DNA from 2 places in the Kribbella hippodromi genome. Region 1 is predicted to be linked to the other one. Evidence: predicted binding sites of a transcription regulator. Region 1 holds the regulator's gene; the other holds the start of a gene.
The links. The regulator HrcA, encoded in region 1, represses chaperone genes, less so after heat shock. The targets are predictions, from matches to a motif close to TTGGCACTCGNNNNNNNCGAGTGCCAA.

Region 1 (7,251 bases):
TTCGCGCCGCGGACGCCGTAGAACGCGCGCGCGAACACCGGGAACGGGATGCCGTACTTGGTGCCGGCGTGGCTGTTCAGCAGCAGCGGAACGAGGACGATGAGGTTCGCCAGCGTGATGGTGAGGAACGCCTGCAGCCAGTTCATCCCGAGCGCGACCAGGCCGGACGCGAGCAGGTAGCTGGGGATGTTGTGCGCCATCCCCATCCAGAGGGCGGCGTAGTTGTACGTCGTCCAGGATCGCTCGGGTAGCCGGGTCGGTGCGAGTTCGGCGTTCGCGTACGGACTCGTGGCGAGTGCTTGCGGGTCCGTCAGCTCGACTCGTCCGTCGGGGTGAACGGTCTGTTCGATCCGTTGACTGATGGCCACAAGTCCCACCCCATCCGGTCGGGCGAAGTCCGTACCGAACAAGTTGCGCGACGAGCGGAGTCCGTGTCAACGGATTGGTTCAGTTAGGGACCGAGCAGGGGGAGAGTTGGGCGTTGGGGCGTGCCGAGTGCCTGGTAGCCGCGGCGGATCGCGTCCTGGAGTTTGTCGACCGGCCAGGGCCAGTCCTCGGTGTGCTTCAGCGCGTCGTCCAGGGACGTGCCGGCGTGGTGCAGGGTCGAGATCGTGTTCGCGACCTTGCCCAGCTCGATGGCCTGATCCCGCGCGTACTCGATGTCGATCACCGCACCGTGCCCCGGAACGATCTTCACGGCCGGTGTCATCATCCCGACCACTGCCTCGATCGTGTCCGGCCATTCCATCGGGTACGAGTCGGGGCCGTACGACGGCGGGGCCGACTCCTCGAGCAGATCGCCGACGAAGAAGACGTCCACGTCCGGTACGGCGATGACGATGTCGCCGGAGGTATGCGCGTTGCCGACGTGCAACAGCTCCGCGCGGCGGTCGCCGAGGTCGATCACCTTGGCGGCGGCGAACCTGGTTCCGGCCAGGTTCTCCTCGGCGGCGGCGTTCTCGTGCAGGTAGACGGTCGCGTCGGTGAAGACGCTGTTGCCGGCCACATGATCGAAGTGGGCGTGCGTGTTGACGACCCACTTGACCGGCTGGTCGGTGAGCTCACGGATGTGTTCGCGGAGCTGCTCGGCCTCGGCGGTGGTGGCGCGGGTGTCGATCACCAGCGCACCGTCGGCGCCGACGACGAGGCCGACGTTCAGATCCCATTCGTCGTACCGGCGGACCCAGGTGCGATCGCCGATTTCGGCCCAAGCGCTCATGGATCAGACCCTACTTGCCGGAAAGCGAAGCCGAGGAAGCGGTCGTCCGACGCTGCTCCTTGCTGACGCTGCTCTTGCTGACGCTGCTACTTGCTGACACTGCTACTTGCTGAGGACGTCGCCCTTGAGGACCTGGTCGCGCTTGGTGCCCCGGAGCAGCAGGCCGACGTTGTCGCCGGTCTTCGCGGTCTTGACGGTCTTGCGGAACATTTCGATCCCGGTCACCTCGACCTGCAGCAGCGGCCGGCCGTCCCGGTTGACGATCAGCTGCTCGCCGACCGACACCGTGCCGGTCTGGATCCGGCCGGTCGCGACCGTTCCACGACCGGTGATCGAGAACACGTCCTCCACAGTCAGCCCGAACGACCCGACCGGCAACACGTCCTGCGGCCGCGGCGGAAAGGTGCCTGACGACGGCGAGCTGCCCGGTGAAGGCGAGGTGGCCGGTGAAGGCGAGGTGCCCGGTGACGGAGAGGCGTCCGGTGAGGGGAACACGTCCTGCGGGCGCGACCCGGCTTCGTGGCCGCGCGCGAGCAGTTCCTGTGGGTCCATCGGATTCGGTTCGCGCTTCCAGAACTTCCAGCCCATCCCTTGAGCCTAGTGCCCGCGCCGGAGCACCGGCGGCGCCGTACGCGCCGAGCCGGACACCTCACCGCCCATTCCTTGGGCCTGGTGGTTGGCAGGCCTGCTTCGGCCGACTTAAGGTCGCAAGTGTTCCGATCGCGGTTCCGAAACTTTCGAAGGGTGGCCGGTGTGACGACACGACGTGCTGTGGTGGTGCGAGGCGGTTGGGAAGGGCATTCCCCGGTCGAGGCGACCGACCTGTTCATCCCGTTCCTGGAGCAGAACGGCTACGAGGTGACCGTCTCCGGAAGCACCGAGGCGTACCTCGACCTGGACGGCGTCGACCTGATCGTGCAGTGCGTGACGATGAGCGAAATCGAGCCGGACCACTTCAAGGGGCTGGAGGCGGCGATCCGGCGCGGTACCGGGTTTGCCGGGTGGCACGGTGGGATCGCCGACTCGTTCCGGAAGAACGTGGACTACAGCTTCATCACCGGCGGGCAGTTCATCTCGCATCCGCACGGGTTCACCGACTATCGGGTCGACATCATTGCCGACGATCCGATTGTCGACAACATTGCGCACTTCGACGTACACACCGAGCAGTACTACGTCCACGCCGACCCGACGAACCGGGTGCTCGCGACGACGACGTTCGAAGCGCACCCGGACTACCCGTGGATCGAGGGCGCGGTGATGCCGGTGATCTGGACGCGCACCTGGGGCGAAGGCAAGGTCTTCGTCTGCACGGTCGGCCACAAATTGGACGACCTGGAAACCCCCGAGGTCCGCACAATCATCGAGCGCGGCCTCCTGTGGGCAAGCAAATGACCGGCCCCGCGAAGGGCGACGGGGCGGGTGCGGTGAGCGCCGGGGCGGGGGCGGTGACGAAGGTCGGGATTGTCGGGACCGGCGTCATCTCCGGCACGTATCTGGACCACCTGGACAAGCTGCCGGGTGTCGAGGTGGTGGCGGTTGCGGATCTGGATCGGAGTCGCGCCGAGGCGATCGCGACGGAGCACGACGGCATCCGCGCGCTGACGCCGGAGGAGTTGTACGCGGCTGACAACGTTGAGATTGTCATCAATCTGACAATCCCCGCGGCGCATGCAGCAGTGCACCAGGCCGCGCTGGCGGCCGGCAAGCACGTGTACGGCGAGAAGCCACTGGCCATGGACCGCGCCGAAGCCGAACCACTGCTGAAGTACGCCGCCGCCAACGACCTGCGCATCGGCTGCGCACCGGACACCGTCCTCGGAACCGGTACGCAGACGGCTCGCGCGGCGATCGACCGCGGTGACATCGGCACCCCACACGCCGCGACCGCGTTCATGGTCACCCCCGGCCACGAGCTGTGGCACCCGGCACCCGAGTTCTACTACCGCCCCGGCGGCGGTCCGGTCCTCGACATGGGCCCGTACTACGTGACCAGCCTCGTGACGCTGCTCGGACCTGTGGTCCGGGTCACCGCCCGCGCGGGCCGGGCGAAACAGCAGCGGACGGTCCACACCGGCCCACGCGCCGGGACCGTGTTCGACGTTGAGGTGCCGACGCATGTCACCGGGGTGCTGGAGCACGAGTCGGGCGCTCTGACCACAGTGCTGATGTCGTTCGACGTCTGGGCCGGGCGGCTGCCCCGGATCGAGGTGCACGGGACGGACGGCAGCCTGTCCGTGCCGGACCCGAACGCGTTCGACGGGACGGTGGAGATCGTGACCCCCGAGCGGCGCGAGTGGACCGAGGTCCCGGTTGCCGGCGGGTACGCCGGTGCGGGCCGGGGTGTAGGTGTCGCGGACCTGGCGCGGGCAGTACGCAACGGTGAGCCACATCGCGCGGACGGAGCGTTGGCATACCACGTACTCGACGTGCTGGAGTCGTTCGTCGACTCGGCGATCCAGGATCAGCCGCTCGATGTGGCGAGCACTGTGGCACGCCCCGCGGCCGTTCCGTTGGGAGCGTCGCCCGAGACCGCCTAGACTGGCACTCCGAACTTGTGAGTGCCAAGGCCCTTGAGCCCGAGGGTCCGTCGAGACGTCTGAGAGGGTGGTGCGCGTGCTGGACGACCGCAAGCTGGATGTGCTCCGCGCCATCGTCGAGGACTACGTGGCCACCCATGAGCCGATCGGGTCGAAGGCGCTGGTCGACCGGCACAACCTCGGCGTCTCGCCGGCCACCGTCCGCAACGACATGGCCGCGCTGGAGGAAGAGGGGTACATCACCCAGCCGCACACCAGCGCCGGCCGGATCCCGACCGACGCCGGGTACCGGCTGTTCGTGGACAAGCTGAGCACGGTCAAGACGCTGTCGGTCGCCGAGAAGAAGGCGATCACCTCGTTCCTGGCCGGAGCAGTCGACCTGGACGACGTCGTCCGCCGTACGGTCCGGCTGCTCGCCCAGATCACCCGCCAGGTCGCGATCGTGCAGTACCCGTCGCTGAATCGGTCGAGCGTGCGGCACATCGAGGTCGTCACGATGAGCCCGCGGCGGCTGCTGCTCGTCCTGATCACCAGCAACGGCCGGGTCGAGCAGCGGATCGTCGAGCACCCGCACGACGTCGACGAGCAGCTGATCGCCGACCTGCGCTCGCGGTTGAACACCGCCCTCGCCGGGCAGCGTCTGACCGACGCGGCGACGGTGCTGGCCGGCGTACCCGAGTTGTTCGCGCCGGGCGACCGGTCGCTGGTCGCGGCGGTCGTCACCACGCTGTTCGAGACGTTCACCGACGAGGTGGGCGAGCAGCGGATCGCGGTCGGCGGCGCCGCCAACCTGACCCGGTACGGCGACGACTTCGAGCGGAACGTGAAACCGGTGCTGGAAGCGCTGGAGGAGCACGTGATCCTGCTCAAGCTGCTCGGCGAGGCGACCAACCCGCAGACCCTGACGGTCCGGATCGGGCACGAGAACCCGTTCGAGGAGCTGGCCACCACCTCGGTGGTCGCGACCGGGTACGGGTCCAAGTCGGAGGCGCTGGCCACCCTCGGCATCGTCGGCCCGACCCACATGGACTACCCGAGCACGATGGGCGCGGTGCGTGCCGTCGCCCGGTATGTCAGCCAGATCCTGGCCGAGTCCTGACAGTGAAGACGAATATGCTGAAGATCCTCCCAACCCCCTGGTCTGGAGTATGAGCACCGATTACTACGCCGTCCTCGGCGTCAGCCGTGACGCGTCCGCGGACGAAATCAAGAAGGCGTACCGCAAGCTGGCGCGCCAGTACCACCCGGATGTGAACGACTCCGAGGACGCGCACCAGAAGTTCCAGGAGATCGGGCGCGCGTTCCAGGTGCTCAGCGATCCGCAGAAACGGCAGATGCACGACCTCGGCGGCGACCCGTTCGCCTCCGCGGCCGGCGGGCCGGGCGGCGCGGGCTTCGGGCAGGCGTTCACGTTCACCGACATCATGGACGCGTTCTTCGGCCAGACCGGCGGCGCCACCCGCGGTCCGCGGCCGCGGACCCGGCGCGGTCAGGACGCGCTCATCCCGCTCCGGATCGATCTCGCCGAGGCGGCCTTCGGGACCACCCGCGAGCTCAAGGTCGACACCGCCGTGCTCTGCCCGACCTGTAGCGGGTCCGGCGCGGCCGCCGGGTCCGAGCCGGTCACCTGCGAGATCTGTCACGGGCGTGGCGAGGTCACGCACACGCAGCGGTCGTTCCTCGGTGAGGTACGCACCATGCGCCCGTGCCCGAACTGCCGCGGCTTCGGCACCACGATCCCCAACCCGTGCGTCGAGTGCTCCGGAGACGGTCGTGTCCGGTCCCGTCGTACCGTCACGGTCAAGATCCCGGGCGGCGTCGACAGCGGTACGCGGGTGCAGCTGTCCGGTCAGGGCGAGGTCGGTCCCGGCGGCGGCCCGGCCGGCGACCTGTACGTCGAGATCGAGGTCGAGCCGCACGACATCTTCACCCGGAACGGCGACGACCTGCACTGCACGGTCACCCTGCCGATGACGGCGGCCGCGCTCGGTACGACGATCGATCTGCCGACGCTCGAAGGTGAGACGACGCCGCTCGAGGTGCGGCCCGGTACGCAGTCCGGGACGACGCAGACGCTGTCCGCGCGAGGTGTCCCGCGGCTGCGGCACGCCGGGCGCGGCGACCTGATCGTCCAGGTCATCGTCGAAACCCCCACCAAACTCGACGACGCCCAGGCCGAACTGCTCCGTCAACTCGCCGTCGCCCGCGACGAGGAACGCCCCCAAGGCCAAGTCCAAGCCACCCACAAAAGCGTCTTCGGCCGCCTCCGCGACGCCTTCGGCGCCCACTAACGTTCACCCCCGTCCAGCGGTGACGGGGCGGAGACCGCCTGCACCACGAACAACCCCCACGTATCGCAGCACCCGTGTACTGCAGCGCCCATGTACTGCACCCCCGGCGTACTGCACGCCCCGCGTGGGCCGCACCACCGAGCGGTCCGCACCACCCCGCGTACAGCACCATCCCCGCGTGCTGCACCCCCGCGCGGTCCGTGGTGCCCGCGCGGTTCACGATGCCTGCACGGCGCACGAGCCGCAGGGCGGCGCGCTGGGAGGGTTGCCCCCGCGGGTGGTGGGTTGCCCCCTGAAAATGTGAGGGGTCAACCCTGCAGCTCGAGGGCCAAGCTCGCTATCTCGGCAGGCGAGGTGTGCGGCACGGCGCCCGGGCGGCGGGCGTTCGGGAGGGTTGACCCGCGAGTGGTCGGTTAGCTCCGCGAGCGCGACGTTGCGCCCGTGAGTGGGGGGTTGCCCCCGCAGGTGGTGGGTTGCCCCCTGAAAATATGAGGGGCCAACCCTGCAGCTCGAGGGCCAAGCTCGCTCCCTCGGCAGGCGAGGTGTGCGGCGCGGCGCCCGGGCGGCGGGCGTTCGGGAGGGTTGCCCCGCGAGTGGTCGGTTAGCTCCGCGAGCGCGACGTTGCCCCCGTGAGTGGGGGGTTGCCCCCGCAGGTGGTGGGTTGCCCCCTGAAAGTACGAGGGGTCAACCCTGCAGCTTGGGGGGGCAAGCTCGCTCTCTCGGCAGATGAGGTGTGCCGCGCGGTGCTTGGGCGGCGGGGCGTTCGGGAGGGTTGCCCGCGCGAGTGGTGGGTTGCCTGCGTGAGTGGGGGTTGTCTCCTGGAAATATGAGGGGCGAGCCTGCGGTTGAGGGGCGAGCTGTCTCAGTCAGTGAATTGGAGGAGTCGGGCGGATGGGTGTCGCGGTGTTCTTTCACGCTGAGGTGGCGGGTGCTGGGCTGGCCGGGGGTGACGTGGCGGGTGCTGAGCTGGGCGGTGCCCCGGCGGGCGGTGCTGCGGTGGGTGGTGCCGGGGTGGGGGGTGCCGGAGTGGGCGGTGCTGCGGTGAGTGGTGCCCAGGTGGGGCGCGCTGGGGTGGGTGGTAGTGCGGTGGGTGGTGCTCAGGTGGGGCGTGCTGGGGTGGGGGGTGGTGAGTTGGTGCTTGGTGGGGCTGAGGGGCGGCATGCGGCGGTGGTGCGGCGGATTGGGATAGGGGAACGGATTC
Region 2 (7,251 bases), on a different contig from region 1:
TCGACTGCGGCGACGACACCGGCGTCAGCCGCCGTCAAGCGCAGCTGACCACCGACGGCCAGCGCTGGTGGGTAGAGGACCTGCAGTCCTCCAACGGCACGTACGTCGCCTCCGCCGCCGGCCCCCTCCCCGACACCCCGATCATCCCCGGCCAGCGCCAGGAACTGAACCCCGACGACCGCATCTACGTCGGCGCCTGGACCCGCCTGGTCGTCCGCAAATCCACCCCCGAAGAACAATCCGGCCAGGCCTAACCCCCGGAGCCTTCCCTCTCGACCCCCGGAGTCGTCCCTCTCGACCCCCCCCGGAGCCTTCCCTCTCGACCCCCGGAGTCGTCCCTCTCGCCTGCGGGGTCAGCCCCTCACTTGCAGGGTTGGCCCCTCAAAATCCCGGGGGCCAACCCACCATCTGAGGGGTCAGCCCCTCAACCGCGACCCGGTTGCAGGTGCGTCCAGCTCGGCGCCGGGCGGAAGCACAGCCACTCGATCGCCGCCGACCCGGCCACGATCGGGATCGCCCACGCCCACGGGTGATTCGGCAGTGCGACCGCCGCGATCCCCGTCCACAACGCGATCCACCCACCGCCGTACCCGCGCAGCACCCCGCGGTACCAAAGTCCACCAGGCGCTTCCGCCGCACGTTGCCCCAAGTACACGAACAAGTACGTGGCGATGGCGATCGGGCCGAAGTACCAGAGCCGCCCCCAGTCGTACGGCACCATCACCAGCGCGGTCAGGCACACCAGCGCGATCGTCCAGTGATACACCTCGCCGGCCCAGTTCAACCGCCGCCGGCGCAGCGTCAGCACGATCGCGAGCGGCCCGAAGAGCACCGCGAACACCCCCACCACGACATGCACGATCAGCGCGACGTCACGCATTGCCGCGACTCCTCGATCCCCCCAGCCCAGCTGACATGTCAGGGAGCATAGGGCTCGAGGAGTCACGCGTCTCTACCTCAGCACCGCGCCCGTCTCCGGCTCAGCGCAGCGCTCGTCTCCGGCTCGGCGCCGCCGGCCTTCAGCTCAGCGCCGCGCCGGTCTCCGGCTCAGGCCTGCGGGAACGACAGCACCCGCCGGACCGCGAACTTCCGGTATCCCTGCCGTTCGAAGCTCTTCGCCATCGGCACGTTGCCGAAGTCCGTATCGGCGCGGATCTGCTCCGCGTCCGCAAGCTGATGCGTGAGCTCGGCCAGCAAATCGTCGATCAACCCCTTGCCCCGGTGCTCAGGCACAACCCCGAGGTACCCGACCACCGGACCACCCGCATTCGCCGACGGCATCTCGAACCCAACCAGCTCGCCGGCCTCGTCGTACGCGAGCCGCCAGAGCGTACGGTCACCAGGCATCGACTTGTAGATCGCCAGCTCTTCCCGCGCCGCCGCCTCGACGCCGACCCGCGCGATCTCCCGGGCCGTCGCGGCGTCCAGACTGCCCGCACTGACCTGCATGAACACCTTGACGAACGCCTCGTCGTCAGCCGGTTCGAAGCGCAGTCGCGTGGACCGCTTCGGCAACCCGTACTCGGGTTTCCACTCGTACCGCAGCCGGTCGGTCACCTCGGTCAACCCAGCCGCGACAGCTGCCCGCGTACGCTGATCGAGCGCCGCGACGGCCTCCGGATCGTTCTCCCAGTCGCTGTCCAGGAAGAAGTGGTACTCCGGCGGTTCGGCATCGGCCGGACGCGTTGTCAGCACATGCTCGATCAGCGCGGTCCACACCGGTACCGGGTCGCCGTCGCCGGCGTAGTACAGGCCATCGATGCTGTACGGGTGCTCTTCGCCGGGCATGCCCCACCAGATGGCGAGCGCCTGGATGCTGCCGTTCTCCTCGACGACCCAGCTCCAGTCGTGCCGGTAGTAGCCGGCGGCAACATACTCGTTGAACCGGTCGAAGGTGACGGTGTTGACGGACTGCTGCTCGATCAGAGCTGTGATGGTGTCGAGGTCGGCCTCGACGGTGTTGCGGATGGTCACGAATCCTCCAGCAGGAGGCGCGGGGGTCCGCTCAGTGCGAGCTGGCGGAGCGGGCCGGGCGCGCCGGGAAACAAGTCGGTGTACGCATCGGTCGCTCCTTCCACTCCGGAATCGTTCTCGCCGGGCGAGACTTTAATCCGCGCCAGGGGTCATAGTCCACCTGTTATTCACAGTTGGGATGACCCGTCACCGGCCTCGGCGGAGGATCCTCAGCGGTATGAGAACCCTCATCGCTGCCGTGACCCTGGCGACCACCGTCGCCTTCGGTTCCACGGCCTACGCCGCCCCCACCGCCCACCCCGCTCACAGTGCTGTCCAGCCCACGTCGTCGTCCATCCGCGCGATCGACACCTGTGCACTCAGCTCGCTGCCGTCGCAGGCCTCCGACACCCTCAAGCTCATCCACTCCGGCGGACCGTTCCCGTACCGCCAGGACGGCACCGTCTTCTCGAACCGGGAGGGCATCCTGCCGAGTCAATCGTCGGGGTACTACCACGAGTACACCGTGAAGACGCCGGGTTCGCCTGACCGTGGCGCCCGCCGGCTGATCGGTGGCGGCGCGAAGACCACGCCCGTGCACGTGTACTACACCGGCGACCACTACGCCTCGTTCTGCGAGGTCGACGAGAACAGCTGATCCACTGGCGGTAATGTCGTCGGCACGTTGAGTGATCACTTCTTGGACGGAAGGACGCTGCACCGATGCCGACTTCGCGCCTGCCGCACCGGACCGCGCGTTCGCTGACGGCCGGCCTGTTGCTGACCGCCGCCCTGCTCGCCTTCGGCCGGCCCACACCCGGACTGGCCGAAGCCGGACTGCCTGGAACCGGACTGGCCGGAGGTGAGCGGGCAACTGCTGGGCCGGCCGAGGCGAGTGGCGACCCGTTGAAGCTGACGAACGGGCTGTACGTCGATCCGGCCTCAGCCGCCGCCGCGTACGCGCGCCGCCACCCGGAGGACACCGCCCTTGCGTCGAAGATCGCGAGCCGACCATCGGCGCGATGGATCGGGAGCTGGAGCGGCGATGCGAAGGCGGCGGTCACGGCGTACACGACCGCGGCTGACCGGGCCGGGAAACTGCCGGTGCTGGTGACCGACAACCTGCCCGGCCGGCAGTGCGGGATCGGCGGCGGGGCAGCGACCGACGCCGCGTACCGGAACTGGATCACCGCGGTCTCGGACGGGATCGGCGCCCGGCCGGCGATCGTCGTCCTCGAACCGAACGCGCTCGCACGACTCGACTGTTACCCGGCGGCGCAGTGGGACGGGCGGATCGCGATGCTCAAGTACGCGGTGGGGCTGCTCGCCGCGAAGAACCCGAACACCTGGGCGTACCTCGATGCCGGCGCCGTCAGCTCCGCCGATCCGAAGGAGATCGCCCGCCGCCTCCGCCTCGCCGATGTCGGCAAGATCCGTGGTTTCGCACTGAACACGGCGGACTACTTCAGTACCGAACAGTCCACCGCCCGGGGCAACCAGATCCTCGCCGCGCTCGGCGGCGGTACGCACTTCGTGATCGACACCAGCCGCAACGGCAACGGCTCCGACGGCAGCGCCTGCAACCCACCCGCCCGCAAACTCGGCGCCCCACCCGCGGCAGCCCCCGCCCCCACCGACCTGCACCTCTGGCTCCGCACCCCCGGCGAATCCGACGGCCCCTGCGGCCTCACCCCCACCCTCCCCACCCGCACCTTCTCCCCCCTCCTCGCCCACCACCTCATCACCGGCACCTGACCGCCACCCCACAACAAGAGTGGATATCCACCGCTCTTGTGGGTCCTCCACCCGTATACCGGTGGAGAACCCACCACGCCGGTGGATATCCACTCTTGTGGTGCGGCGGGCATGCAAAAGGTCCCGGGCCGTGGGGCCCGGGACCTTTTGCTGTCGGACTACTGGATCAGAAGTCCATGCCGCCCATGTCGGGCGCGCCGCCCGGAGCGGCCGGAGCCTTCTCCGGCTTGTCGGCGATGACGGCCTCGGTGGTGAGGAACAGGGCCGCGATGGACGCCGCGTTCTGCAGCGCCGAGCGCGTCACCTTGGCCGGGTCGATGATGCCGGTGGCGATCAGGTCCACGTACTCACCGGTCGCGGCGTTCAGACCGTGACCCGGCTCGAGGTTGCGAACCTTCTCCACCACGACGCCACCCTCGAGGCCGGCGTTCACGGCGATCTGCTTCAGCGGGGCCTCGACGGCCTGGCGCACGATCTGCGCACCGGTCGCCTCGTCACCCTCGAGCTCCAGCTTCTCGAACGCCGCCACGGACGCCTGCAGCAGCGCGACGCCACCACCGGCGACGATGCCCTCCTCGACGGCCGCCTTCGCGTTGCGAACGGCGTCCTCGATGCGGTGCTTGCGCTCCTTCAGCTCGACCTCGGTGGCCGCGCCGACCTTGATCACCGCAACGCCACCGGCCAGCTTGGCCAGCCGCTCCTGCAGCTTCTCGCGGTCGTAGTCGGAGTCCGACTTCTCGATCTCGGCCCGGATCTGGTTCACCCGGCCGGCGATCTGGTCCGCGTCGCCCTCGCCCTCGACGATGGTCGTCTCGTCCTTGGTGACGACGATCTTGCGGGCCTGGCCGAGCAGCTCCAGATCGACCGAGTCCAGCTTCAGACCGACCTCCTCGGAGATCACCTCGCCGCCGGTGAGGACGGCGATGTCGACCAGCATGGCCTTGCGGCGGTCACCGAAGCCCGGCGCCTTGACGGCGACGGCCTTGAAGGTGCCCTTGATCTTGTTGACGACCAGGGTGGCCAGCGCCTCGCCCTCGATGTCCTCGGCGATGATGGCCAGCGGCTTGCCGGTCTGCATGACCTTCTCCAGCACCGGGACCAGGTCCTTGATGCTCGAGATCTTGCTGTTCACGATCAGGATGTACGGGTCGTCGAGGACCGCTTCCATCCGCTCCGTGTCGGTCACGAAGTACGGCGAGATGTAGCCCTTGTCGAAGCGCATACCCTCGGTGAGCTCGAGCTCGAGGCCGAAGGTGTTGCTCTCCTCGACGGTGATGACGCCTTCCTTGCCGACCTTGTCCATCGCCTCGGCGATGATCTGGCCGACCTGGTTGTCCGCCGCCGAGATGGACGCGGTCGACGCGATCTGCTCGCGGGTCTCGACGTCCTTGGCCAGCTTGAGCAGCTGCTCGCTGACCGCCTCGGTGGCCTTCTCGATGCCCTTCTTCAGGCCCATCGGGTTGGCGCCGGCGGCGACGTTGCGCAGCCCCTCGCGGACGAGGGCCTGGGCCAGCACGGTGGCGGTGGTCGTACCGTCACCCGCGACGTCGTCGGTCTTCTTGGCAACTTCCTTGACGAGCTCGGCCCCGATCTTCTCGTACGGGTCCTCGAGCTCGATCTCCTTGGCGATGGAGACGCCGTCGTTGGTGATCGTGGGGGCGCCCCACTTCTTCTCCAGCACGACGTTGCGGCCCTTCGGGCCGAGCGTCACCTTGACGGCGTCGGCGAGGGTGTTCATTCCCCGCTCGAGGCCGCGGCGCGCCTCTTCATCGAAAGCAATCAGCTTGGGCATTCTCCGCGAGTCCTCCCGCGTCGAGTCTTTGTGGTTCAGCCGGCTCCGATGCCCGCGACGGACGGCACCAGGTCGCGACGCTCATGTCCCGCCACGCTCCGGCACCTCATCGAGGCCGTCTTCTTGCGCACACTCCGGCGAGCCGAGCAGTTATCACTCTCACCCGTGGAGTGCTAACCAAGTATTAGCACTCGCCCCACCCGAGTGCAAGCCAGCCCCCAACCCAACCCCGGCGCGGGCCGCCCCGTCACGCGGTCAGCTGGGCGATCAGGTACTTGGGGGCGGTCAGCCGCCAGGCTTCGGTGATGAGTTCCTGGAGCTCGTCCGGATCGGCCTTGGCCAGGTCGATCTCCAGCCAGGCGAAGCGGCCGCCGGCCCAGGACGGGGTGAAGACGTCCGGATTCTCCGCGACCAGCGCCTCCTGCTCCTCGCGGAGCGCCTTCAGGTGCATCCGGACCTGATCCTGGGACAGGTACGCGAAGCTCTTGTTGCGGACCTTGAAGACCGGCTGCCCGGCCCAGCCCTCGTGCTCCTCCGCCCCCGGCAGACCATTCATCACCTTCACCACCGCCGCCACGTCCATACCCGGGACGCTAACCACCCCCACCGACAGTTTCCGGGCTCAGCCGGCCACAGTCATTGTCACCGTCGAGCCAGGCCGCAGCATCGTGCCCGGAGCGGGCGAGACACCGAGGATCGTTCCGCGCGGGTAGCCGGGCGATTTCCGCGACTCGTACTTCGCCTTCAGGCCGAGCGCGAGCAGCTCCGCGGCGTACGCCTGGCTCTCCAGCTTCGGCGCCTTGAGGTCGAGCACCTGATAACCGGGTACGCCGGCCTGGTCCTTCACGATCCGGATCGACGCCAGCAGTCGATCGACCTCCGCGGCACCGGTCGACGACTCAGCCCGGAACCAGACGCCCATCGACCGGATCACTACGGTTCCCGTACAGGTCCGCACTGACGACTGGGGCTGCGCCACCAAACAGACACCCCGCTGCCGTTCGGCGCGTACGCCGTCGATGATGAACGTCTCGTCGGCCTGGAATTCCGTACTGGGTGGGTCGTTGTGCACCGCGACGCTCTCGAGCCCGCTGCGACGGTAGGCGAAGCAGCACCGCGCGGCACTGGGATCGTCGATCTGTACGGTGTCCTGCTGCGGCGTACCGCACATGCTGCGGTTGGTGGGCCAGTCGGCCGGTACGGCGATCGCAGCATGCCCGAAGCCGACCAACCGGGTCGGCGGGGCAGCGGGAGCAACAGAGGCACGGGAGCCAAGCTGCACACCCACGCCGATCACAACAGCAGCGGCAACCACCACGGCCGTACCGCATGCTCCCAGCATGCGACGGCGCCGCCGGCGGGCACCTGTGTGTAGCGCCGCTAGTGGGGGCGCGCTGACAGCAGTCCGGTCGGCGGTGCGCTCCAGGAGCTGGGTCAGGTTCGATTCGTTCATTGGGATGCTCGCAGTTCTGCCAGATGTGAGTCCTTCGCCAGGGCCTTCACCGCACGGGACAGCCGGCTTTTGACGGTGCCGGTCGCCACACCGAGCGCTGATGCCATCTGCTGCTCACTCAAGTGCGCGTAGTACCGCAGGACGACAGCAGTGCGCTGGTCTGCCGGTAGCCGGTCGAGTGCCCGCATCACTGCATCGGTGTCGTCCACGACAGCCGTCTCGTCAGCACCAGCAGTCTCCGGAAGGGTCGCGGACGGCAGCTCACCGTGCCAGCGGCGCTTCCGCGCGGAGCGGAAGC

Region 2: the regulator HrcA is predicted to act here: its motif matches at 5,685-5,711, upstream of groL (chaperonin GroEL).

The regions. Positions count from the first base shown of each region.
Region 1 covers NZ_BAAAPH010000012.1:58,774-66,024, forward strand. Annotated here, with positions in the region: gene ABD260_RS19395 (NCS1 family nucleobase:cation symporter-1) at 1-368, opposite strand, end outside; gene ABD260_RS19400 (MBL fold metallo-hydrolase) at 452-1,219, opposite strand; gene ABD260_RS19405 (EF-Tu/IF-2/RF-3 family GTPase) at 1,322-1,807, opposite strand; gene ABD260_RS19410 (ThuA domain-containing protein) at 1,973-2,614, shown strand; gene ABD260_RS19415 (Gfo/Idh/MocA family protein) at 2,611-3,759, shown strand; gene hrcA (heat-inducible transcriptional repressor HrcA) at 3,836-4,858, shown strand; gene dnaJ (molecular chaperone DnaJ) at 4,908-6,050, shown strand; gene ABD260_RS19430 (16S rRNA (uracil(1498)-N(3))-methyltransferase) at 6,942-7,251, shown strand, end outside.
Region 2 covers NZ_BAAAPH010000005.1:304,089-311,339, reverse strand. Annotated here, with positions in the region: gene ABD260_RS10315 (FHA domain-containing protein) at 1-254, shown strand, start outside; gene ABD260_RS10310 (hypothetical protein) at 425-880, opposite strand; gene ABD260_RS10305 (GNAT family N-acetyltransferase) at 1,048-1,974, opposite strand; gene ABD260_RS10300 (guanyl-specific ribonuclease) at 2,192-2,611, shown strand; gene ABD260_RS10295 (glycoside hydrolase family 6 protein) at 2,677-3,708, shown strand; gene groL (chaperonin GroEL) at 3,875-5,500, opposite strand; gene ABD260_RS10285 (MmcQ/YjbR family DNA-binding protein) at 5,748-6,083, opposite strand; gene ABD260_RS10280 (PASTA domain-containing protein) at 6,123-6,953, opposite strand; gene ABD260_RS10275 (SigE family RNA polymerase sigma factor) at 6,950-7,251, opposite strand, start outside.